DNA from 2 places in the Flintibacter sp. HCN-6482 genome. Region 2 is predicted to be linked to the other one. Evidence: riboswitches for the same ligand, from Rfam matches in the RefSeq annotation. Region 2 holds a riboswitch; the other holds the start of a gene.
What was found. Region 2 has a riboswitch for cobalamin ahead of WKS99_RS06895 (S-layer homology domain-containing protein). Riboswitches for the same ligand answer to the same signal wherever they lie in the genome.
Positions count from the first base shown of each region.

Region 1: it holds a riboswitch for cobalamin, as region 2 does, so the genes downstream of both, WKS99_RS01625 (DUF4430 domain-containing protein) here and WKS99_RS06895 (S-layer homology domain-containing protein) in region 2, are expected to answer to the same signal.

Region 1 covers NZ_JBBKBK010000001.1:332,900-337,318, reverse strand. The annotation lists gene WKS99_RS01640 (Tex family protein) at 1-703, opposite strand, end outside; gene WKS99_RS01635 (winged helix-turn-helix transcriptional regulator) at 743-1,072, opposite strand; gene WKS99_RS01630 (cupin domain-containing protein) at 1,217-1,570, shown strand; cobalamin riboswitch at 1,709-1,887, shown strand; gene WKS99_RS01625 (DUF4430 domain-containing protein) at 1,925-2,314, shown strand; gene WKS99_RS01620 (hypothetical protein) at 2,356-2,832, shown strand; gene WKS99_RS01615 (NAD-dependent protein deacylase) at 2,858-3,586, shown strand; gene WKS99_RS01610 (ferredoxin) at 3,627-3,812, opposite strand; gene WKS99_RS01605 (L7Ae/L30e/S12e/Gadd45 family ribosomal protein) at 4,172-4,411, shown strand.
Region 2 covers NZ_JBBKBK010000002.1:392,786-397,204, reverse strand. The annotation lists gene WKS99_RS06895 (S-layer homology domain-containing protein) at 1-1,816, opposite strand, end outside; cobalamin riboswitch at 1,933-2,149, opposite strand; gene WKS99_RS06890 (phospholipase D family protein) at 2,221-3,639, opposite strand; gene WKS99_RS13475 (elongation factor P hydroxylase) at 4,411-4,419, opposite strand, start outside.

The sequences.
Region 1 (4,419 bases), on a different contig from region 2:
CCTTCAAAATACCCTCCCGCTCTCCACGGTTGACGGCTAGCACCTGATAGCCTTGGAGGCGCCCTACGGGACACTTAAAGTCATAATAAAGCCGGTACACACTATCCTCCGGCTCCTTGTCCGCCGCCCGTGAGACCAGCACGCCCCGTCGGAGATACAGGTCCCGGAGCTCCTTGCGAATCTCCGCGTCGTCCGAGATAAGCTCGGCGATGATATCGCTTGCCCCCTGAAGGGCGTCCTCCAAAGTTTCCACGCCTTTCTCCAGATCGACAAAATCTGCTGCCGCCTCCTCCGGTGTCACGGCAGGCCCTTTGCCAAACAGCAGCAGAGCCAGGGGCTCCAGCCCCCGTTCTCTGGCTGCGGTGGCCCTGGTGCGCCGCTTTTGTTTATAGGGACGGTAAAGGTCCTCCACCTCAGCCAGAGTTATCGCCCTATCGACGGCGGCCGCCAGGTCTTCGGTGAGTTTGCCCTGGTTCTCGATAGATGCCTTTACCTCCGACTTTCTGGCTTCCAGATTGCGCAAATACTGGAGCCGGTCCGCTAATTGGCGGAGCAGCTGGTCGTCCATGGAGCCGTGGAGCTCTTTTCGATACCGGGCGATAAAGGGGATGGTGGCTCCCTCGTCGATAAGGTTGACCACATTTTTTATGTGTGCTTCGCTGCGGCCCAGCTCACGGGCTAGGGCCTGAATGATAGCGTCCATAGCATTCTCCTTGGTGAAAAATTTTGGGGTGGCGGGGCGTTACGGCTGGAGCGTCGATTTGTAATAGGTCCCAAAATCGGCCAGGGCGTCGATAATGGGCAGCATCTCTTTTCCCAGCTCGGTTAGGCCATACTCCACCCGCGGGGGCATGGTCTGATAGTCCCGGCGATAGGCGAGGCCGTCGTCGATCATCTGGCGCAGGCTGTCCGTCAGCACCTTCTGGGAGATCCCGTCCAGATCCCGCTGCAGCTCGTTGAAGCGCCACGGGCGCGCCTTCAAATTGCGCAGGATCAGCAGCTTCCACTTCCCGCCAATTAAGGATACCGCGGTGGCCACTGGACAGGCCGGAAGTTCCTCCTTCGTTTTCATGGCGATACACCTCCGGGCACAGTATAGCACATCGTTTTTCGCGTGTACAGTTATAAAAAGGTGCGTACTTGTAGCCGAGTATGCGGTGGCTGTACACTAAAGGCATGCAAGGCGACTTGCGAACAAGATTTGGAGGTCAAAACCATGACAAACTACACGAAAATCAACATTGGGACTGAGGACCGCGCCGAACTACATGATAGGCTGGGCCTGACCGGCGCGGAGGTCAGCGTCAACCGGCTCCCCGCTGGGGCGGGGGTGCCCTTTGTACATTCCCACAGGCGAAACGAGGAGATCTACGGTATCCTGGCGGGAGCGGGCAGGGCGGTCATCGACGGAGAGAACGTCTCCCTCGCCGCTGGGGACTGGCTGCGGGTCGCCCCGGCTGCCAAGCGACAGTTCTCCGCGGCGGAGGATTCCGGCGTCACCTATGTCTGCATTCAAGTCAAGGAGGGCTCCCTGGGCGGCTTCACCGCGGAGGACGCCGTCGTGCACTGAATCAAAGAAGCGGTCAAGGTGGCACAGGGACTGCCCTGACCGCCCCCTTGACGGGAAGTGATGCGCCTGTGGGCATCCAGTATGGCGCAACAACTCGGCACGCCACAAGTCCTGCTTTCCTTTTCTAAGACGCTGTGCTATAATATTCCCGCCTCAGGTGCCCGGTTTCCGGGAGAATAGGGAAGAGACGTATGTCCACGGTCACGCCGCTGTGAGAGGGGAGCCCACCCCCGATGTGCCGCCGGCATCTGCCGGGAAGGCGGGGGAGCGGGTGGAGAGCCTTGAGTCAGAAGACCTGCCTGGGAGCTTGCTTGCCCGCGCCGCGAGTGACGGCAAGGGCGGAAGGAAAATATTATGAGAAACAGGAAAACCCTGCTGGCGGCCGCAGCGCTGATGATCGTCGCCGCCCTCATGGCCGGCCTCTGGTACTTCACCAGGCCCCAGACCCAGGTGGGCGACAAGACTGTGGTGGTGGAGGTGGTCCACGGGGACGAGAGCGCTAAGGAGTTTACTTACCACACTGACGCCGAGTATCTGGGTCAGGTGCTGGTCGAGGAAAAGCTTGTGAAGGGCGAGAGCAGCCAGTTCGGCTTATATATTACTACAGTAGACGGGGAGACCGCCCAGGAGAGTGAGAACCAGTGGTGGCGCGTCACCCAGGACGGCGAGATGGTGAACACCGGAGTGGACACCACCCCGGTCCAGGACGGCGACCACTTTGAGCTGACTTTGTCTACCTATTGACCATGGGAGAGAGGAGACCCCTCAACGGGGCGAAAAAAGTGGTGCTCTGTGGACTGATGGCCTCCACGCTGACAGTGTTGAAGATGGTCCTGTCCCCTCTGCCCAACATCGAGCCGGTCTCCCTGCTCATCCTGGTGTACGCTCTTGTTTTTGGAAGGCAAGTCCTCTCAATCATCCTTCCCTTTGTGGTGGTAGAGGGACTGCTGTACGGCTTCAACCCTATGTGGTGGTTAGGCTATCTCTATGTCTGGCCCCTGTGGGGCCTGATCTGTACCAAGCTGCCTCCGGGCCGCCCGCTGTTACTCGCAATGGCAAGCGGCACCTTTGGACTGGCCTTCGGGGCGCTGATGTCGGTCCCCTATTGGGTCACCGGCGGCCCCTGGGCGGCCCTGTCCTGGTGGATATCCGGTATCCCGGCAGACCTGCTCCACTGTGGGGGAAATTTTGTCCTGGCCCTGGTGTTGGCCGACCCGCTGTATCAGGTCCTGTGTAAGTTGCGAGACAAAGTGTTCCGCTGAATCATGCCGAAGAAGGAGAACGACCATGGAGGAACAGATCAAAAGGCTTCAGGAGTGGATCGATGGGAGCGAGTCCATTGTCTTTTTCGGCGGGGCTGGAGTGTCCACCGAGAGCGGCATTCCTGACTTCCGAAGCGTAGACGGCCTGTACAACCAGAAGTATGACTATCCCCCGGAGGAGATCTTGAGCCGCACCTTCTTTGACCGAAGGCCGGAGGAGTTTTACCGCTTCTACCGGGACAAAATGCTCTGCCTGGATGCCCGGCCCAATACGGCCCACCAGAAGCTGGCCCAGCTGGAGCAAGTGGGTAAGCTCCGCTCAGTGGTCACCCAGAACATTGACGGGCTGCACCAGATGGCCGGGTCAAAGCGGGTGTGGGAGCTGCATGGCTCGGTCCACCGGAATTTCTGTATGCGCTGTAAAAAGCCCTATCCCGTGGAATTTATCCGTGACAGCCAGGGGGTACCCACCTGTTCCTGTGGGGGGACGGTGAAGCCTGATGTGGTCCTCTATGAGGAGTCGCTGGACAGCCGGGTGCTGGAGGGAGCTCTGGCCGATATCCAGCAGGCGGACCTGCTCATCATAGGGGGCACTTCGCTGGCGGTCTACCCGGCGGCCAGTCTGGTGAACTACTACCGGGGAGACCGGCTGGTCCTCATTAACAAGAGCCCCACGCCATACGACAGGCGGGCGGACCTAGCCATCGCCGGACCCATTGGAAGGATATTGGAACAGATACAGGCAGAAGGATAGAGCACAGAGGGGGCGGGCCTTGGGCCCGCCCCCTCTGTGTTCAATGTGATATCTCAATGGCGCTGGTGGGGCAGCTCTCGGCGGCCTCCTGGACCTGGCCTTCCCACTCTGGCAGGATCTCGTCCCGGGCGGCGGCCACCCCCTCGTCCGTCATAAGAAAGGCGGTGGGGCAGATACCGGTGCACAGGCCGCAGCCGATACAGTTTTCATTTACATGGGCGGTCATACAGGCTCCTCCTTATCATAGAGTTTCCATAGTATGGCGCTATCCCCGTGTTTTATTCTTGATTTGCCTGAAGATCGATTCAAAGAATCCATCATCTTAGCAGCGTATTTGGCCCCTGTGAACAGATCCCTCTGCCTGCATAGACGCAATATCTTTACGGAGGGCGTGGCCTCCAAGGGAAAAAATTTTGCCATTTGCCGAAAAAACAGGGACGGGGAGAGAAAATTTGTGGATTTCACGGCGGATTTTCCTTGACGGGAGGGAGAGAAAATGCTATAATCTCAACTTGCGGTGGTAGGGGCTATTGCGCCCTTTTACCCGATGACTGCTTCTGAAACAGGAGGGAGGAGGGCACCGGAATGCTGAGTGAACTGAACAGCGCCGATAAGGTGGCAGGGGCCAAGCAGGTCAAGCGCGCCCTCAACGACGGGCGGGCTAAAAAGCTGTTCCTGGCCGCCGACGCAGACCCCCGGGTCACCGAGCCGCTGGCGAGGCTGGCCAAAGAAAAGGAAGTCCCGGTGGAGGAGGTCTCCACCATGAAAGAGCTGGGCGCCGCCTGCTCCATTGCAGTGGGCAGTGCAGTGGCTGTCCTGCTGTGATCTGATTT
Region 2 (4,419 bases):
CTGCGGCGGTGTCGGACCAAACTACAATTTTGTACAACGTATTGTAGAAAGCATCGTTGTATGTATATTTTGCAGACAGAGTTACAGTCACCGTCCCCTGAGTTGGGCGGATGACGGTACCGTCTGCCGCGATCACATCATTAAACCCGCCCCACTGGATCTGGGCAGTAATCCCGTTTTCTGTGACCACAGCGGGAAACTCCAGCTTGGTATCCTCTTTGATCTCGTCAGGCAGTCTATTTTCCTGATAGGCCACCGGGTACAGCTTGCCGTGGTCGGCAGTACGGACGGTTGCCTGGTGATCCTGGCAGCTGTGAATCACCCTGCCGCCGCAGGTGATCTCAACCCCGATTTTATATTTCTGGTCTTCTGCTCCAAAATCATCTTCCGAAATGGTATAGGTGGCTTCCGTGGCCCCGGCGATTGGATGAGAGGTGGGATATGCGGCCATAGGCTCATACTTGTACCACTGATATTTCATCTCCAGTCCGGGATACTGTTCCGGGGAATAGGTGCCGCCGCCCTCGATGTTAAGGGCAGCTTCTACCGTCTGCCCTACGGCCACCGCGCCGGGCTGACTTATATTTTGAATGGTGACAGTTGTAAAATGCGGGATCACCGTCAGGGTATAGTCATCTGTGTACTCCTCCCCATCGTAGGTCACCGTGGCTGTTACATTCACCACGCCGCCCTTGCCGGCGGTGACCACATAGCCTTTCACATCGCTGTCCTGGGTGGTTTCCACCCATGCGGCCGCCCCTTCATTGCTGGCGGAAAAGCTCCACTGGACCTCTGGGGTCTCGTCCCCCATATTCTGATAGTCTACATAGAGAATGGTATCATTTTTGTCGCCGCCGCCCGTCTGTACCCAAATTGTATCGCCGTTGGTAGAGCGGATGGAAATACTGGGCTCGGGGGGCTTGGGAGTATTCCCAGCCTGCCAGACGAGGATTACATTACCCTCTGCATCGGTGGTGAAGGCATCGCCCAGCAGAGAAGCGTCGATTGGAAGATCAGAGTTGTCAAAGCAGTTGAACAGTTCGCCGTTGAAGCCGCTGATGGCATCCGATGTGGTAAAGCAGTTGCGAATCGGGGTAGTTGAATATACCTGCCCGACGATACCCCCGGCCCTGTTGGAACCGGAGATCGTGCCGGTGCTATAGCAATTTTCAATGCTTGTCCCATTGGCGGAGCAATAGCCTAGAATGCCCGCCGCCGCGCCGCCTCTGATGTCTGCGGTGTTGGCACAGCCTGAGACGCACACAGATCCGCTGTTGACCCGCCCAATGATGCCGCCGGCCCCCGCATTTACTCCGGTCTTGGAAGACTGGACGCTGCCAGAAAAGGAGCATCGCTCGATGGTGACAGTGCCGTTGGTCTTGCCAACAATGCCACCAACATAACCACTCTTGGTTGCTGACACCGTTCCTTCAACCTTCAGATTTTTAATCGTCGCGCTGTTCACGGTGCCGAACAGTCCAACGCCGTTCGTGCTGCTGTCGTTGATGGACAGTCCGCTGATAGTGTGTCCAGCTCCGTCAAAGGTACCGGCGTAGGCGCTGGTGACATAGCCATTTTGCGGATTAAACGGTATCCATTCCTCATTTTCCAAATCAATGTCAGCCGTCAGCACAGCGGAGAGAGTTCGCTCCCCGCCATTGACCCGATCCCGGAACGCTTTTAGCTCCTCCGCAGAACTAATGTTTACAGAATCGTCCACAGCATTTTCTGCCGCCCACGCCGTCCCCGGCAGCAGGCCCAGCGCCATGACCAGGGTGAGTAGCAGGCTCAAGGCCCTTGTCCTTATTTTCCTCATCAAATCTCCTCCATTTCTCTCATTCAAAACTCAAATAATATAAAAAACGGCCGCGGCAGACCATAACAGGACTGCCGCGGCCGACTTTTCCCGCGGTGCATTTGGGCATACCAATGCCCTGTCATATAAACACCATAGGTCTTCCGGCTTGTGGGGTGTGGAGCACCGCTCCGCGCCTGTCGCTCCGCCTTCTCAGGATCGCTCCCAATGACCGGCTCACGCCATGAACGACAGCCTCCCCCGCATACGGCAACGGGTATTGCTCCGGGTTCTCACCGGATTCCCTCATCCCCGCCTCTGCCCAAAGCAGACACGAGGTCATGATGCTTTTTTTGTCATTATAAAATGATGTTCCGTCCTTGTCAATCCGAATTCCGTTCTGCCTCTTTGCCCAGACTATTATTTTACAAAAATCTCCGCAACGGGATGGTAAGTACCCGCAGGACCAGATAGAACGCCTTTTTCCCAAAGCTCAACTCCTTCGGCACATACTTTTCCCCATACTGATACTCTCCGTCCTCTCTCATTGTCTTACTGTACGTCTGATCGCGCTCGGCCTCTTCCCGAATCATCCGGTTCAATTTGGGAGAATCCACCACCAGCATCAGCTCCGTATCCTGATAGGTGCTTCTCATATCCATATTGTACGACCCGACTACGCTGAGTCTATCGTCAATTACCATAGCCTTTGTATGGCAGGAATGTTCCCCCATATACTCATAGACCTGTACGCCCGTATCCCAGATTTTCCGCCGTTGGTTCAGATAGTCGGTACATCCCCAGGGATTTGCGCCACTGGCTACATCGTTTGTAATAATCTGAATCTCTGTGCCCCCCGAGGTCAGCCGCTCCAGATCATGATACATCTCCCGCCCACAAATAATATAAGGGGTATAAACGATCACCTGTTTCCCCTGAGACATCAGCCGGTTGAGAGAATACCACATCCAGGGCTCCTTATTTTCCGCCTGGATCGGATTTGTCAAAAGGCTGATCCGCCCGGTTTCAAATGTACGCTCCCTCCAGTCCACGGGGACAAATAATTCTGGCTCTGCCGCCCTCATAGCCCGCTCCCGGCTGCGTAACGACTCCTCCTCTCGCTGCCGGTCTTCTTCTCCAAGGCGGCCCTGAAACAGTCTGCTGTCCGGAAGCGCCCAAACCGACTCAAAATAGTTCACCAGCTGATACAGCGAGTCCTCTGGATCCTGTCCAGACCGCATCACAAGAAGCTCCCGGTCGATGTTCGGCTTGACAGAGGGCTGCTCTCCCAAAAACAGATCCGTTGTATTTCTGCCGCCCAGAAGGTAGACCTTTCGATCTACGATCAAATATTTATCGTGGAGCCGCGCCTGCAGCTTCCAGGGCTGGAGCAAGTCAATCGGATTATAAATTTTCAGTTCCACGTTTTTGTGGCCGGCCAGCGCCTTGAATACCGGATCCTTCTTCACATCCAAAAAACCGCTGGCGCCGTCCACCAGCACACGGACCTGAACTCCTCTTTCCGCGGCACAGAAAAGGGCCGAGACCATGTCTGTCCCGCTGCTGTCCCCATTGAAATCGAAGGTCGAGAGGATGATCTCCTCCTTCGCGTTTCCAATCAGATTCATCCGGCAGAACAGTGCATCCTTATTGTTGTCAATATAGGCCGCCCGCTCCGGGCCGACGCCTGTCCCATAAAATCGGCGGTCTTCAAAAGCAGCTCGATACTCTGGTGAAACCTCCTTATGCTCTATGTACGGCACCACCACGGCCAGTATATACAGTAGAATCAGCAGAAACGGAAGCGCTTTTAGACAACAACGCAATACGGAGCTTTTCACCATACTAGTTCCTTTCTCCAAGCCACTTTAAGCTACTATCTTTCTCCTGGGATGTAGACAGTACTATATCAACAAACCATATATCCCGCAAGGGGAAAACCTCCGTTTTTACAGAAATGTCATACTTTTTGTCGAAGACGCTCTGTTATTCCGGGAATCCTTGTTAGGCATCCGCCGTCAAAAACTAATAATGTCAGGCTGACCATCAGGAAAGTGCCAAGGGACTCCGTTACCGTAGTAACCATAATTTGAGAGGCCGTTTTTTTCGTCTGTTTCCAGATGATCTCTGTACCCATCATCGAGACAAAGATAAAACACTCTTTGATACCTTACCACTGCGTATCCATGGTACCTCTTATCAATAAGCAGAGAGTGTGCGGGGCAATCAAAATTCCAGTAAGCAGCCAGCACCAAAATAAAAGGTAGTCTTTCCTTTATTCAGCATTTTTGTTGAATAACATGGCAACTAGAAATTGTCAATCTATGTCTCCATCTGTTATACGGTCCATTTGGACTCTGTCTGGCCGTACAGAGCCGCACTTACGCTCCATGATTTGAATGCGCCTTCTTCCATCCATTTTTATCCATTTTTATCCATTTTATTCATAAATAAAGCTTTATTATATACCTCTTTTTTGTCTAATTAAACTTCCAATTATGATACATTTTCGCCGTTTTTCTAAAAAATATTCTTCATTTTTCACACTTTAAATCCGTTTAAAAGAGGTATATCATCTTTATATTCTTTCTTAGAGGTGAATATTTATGAACTTCTCAAGCTTT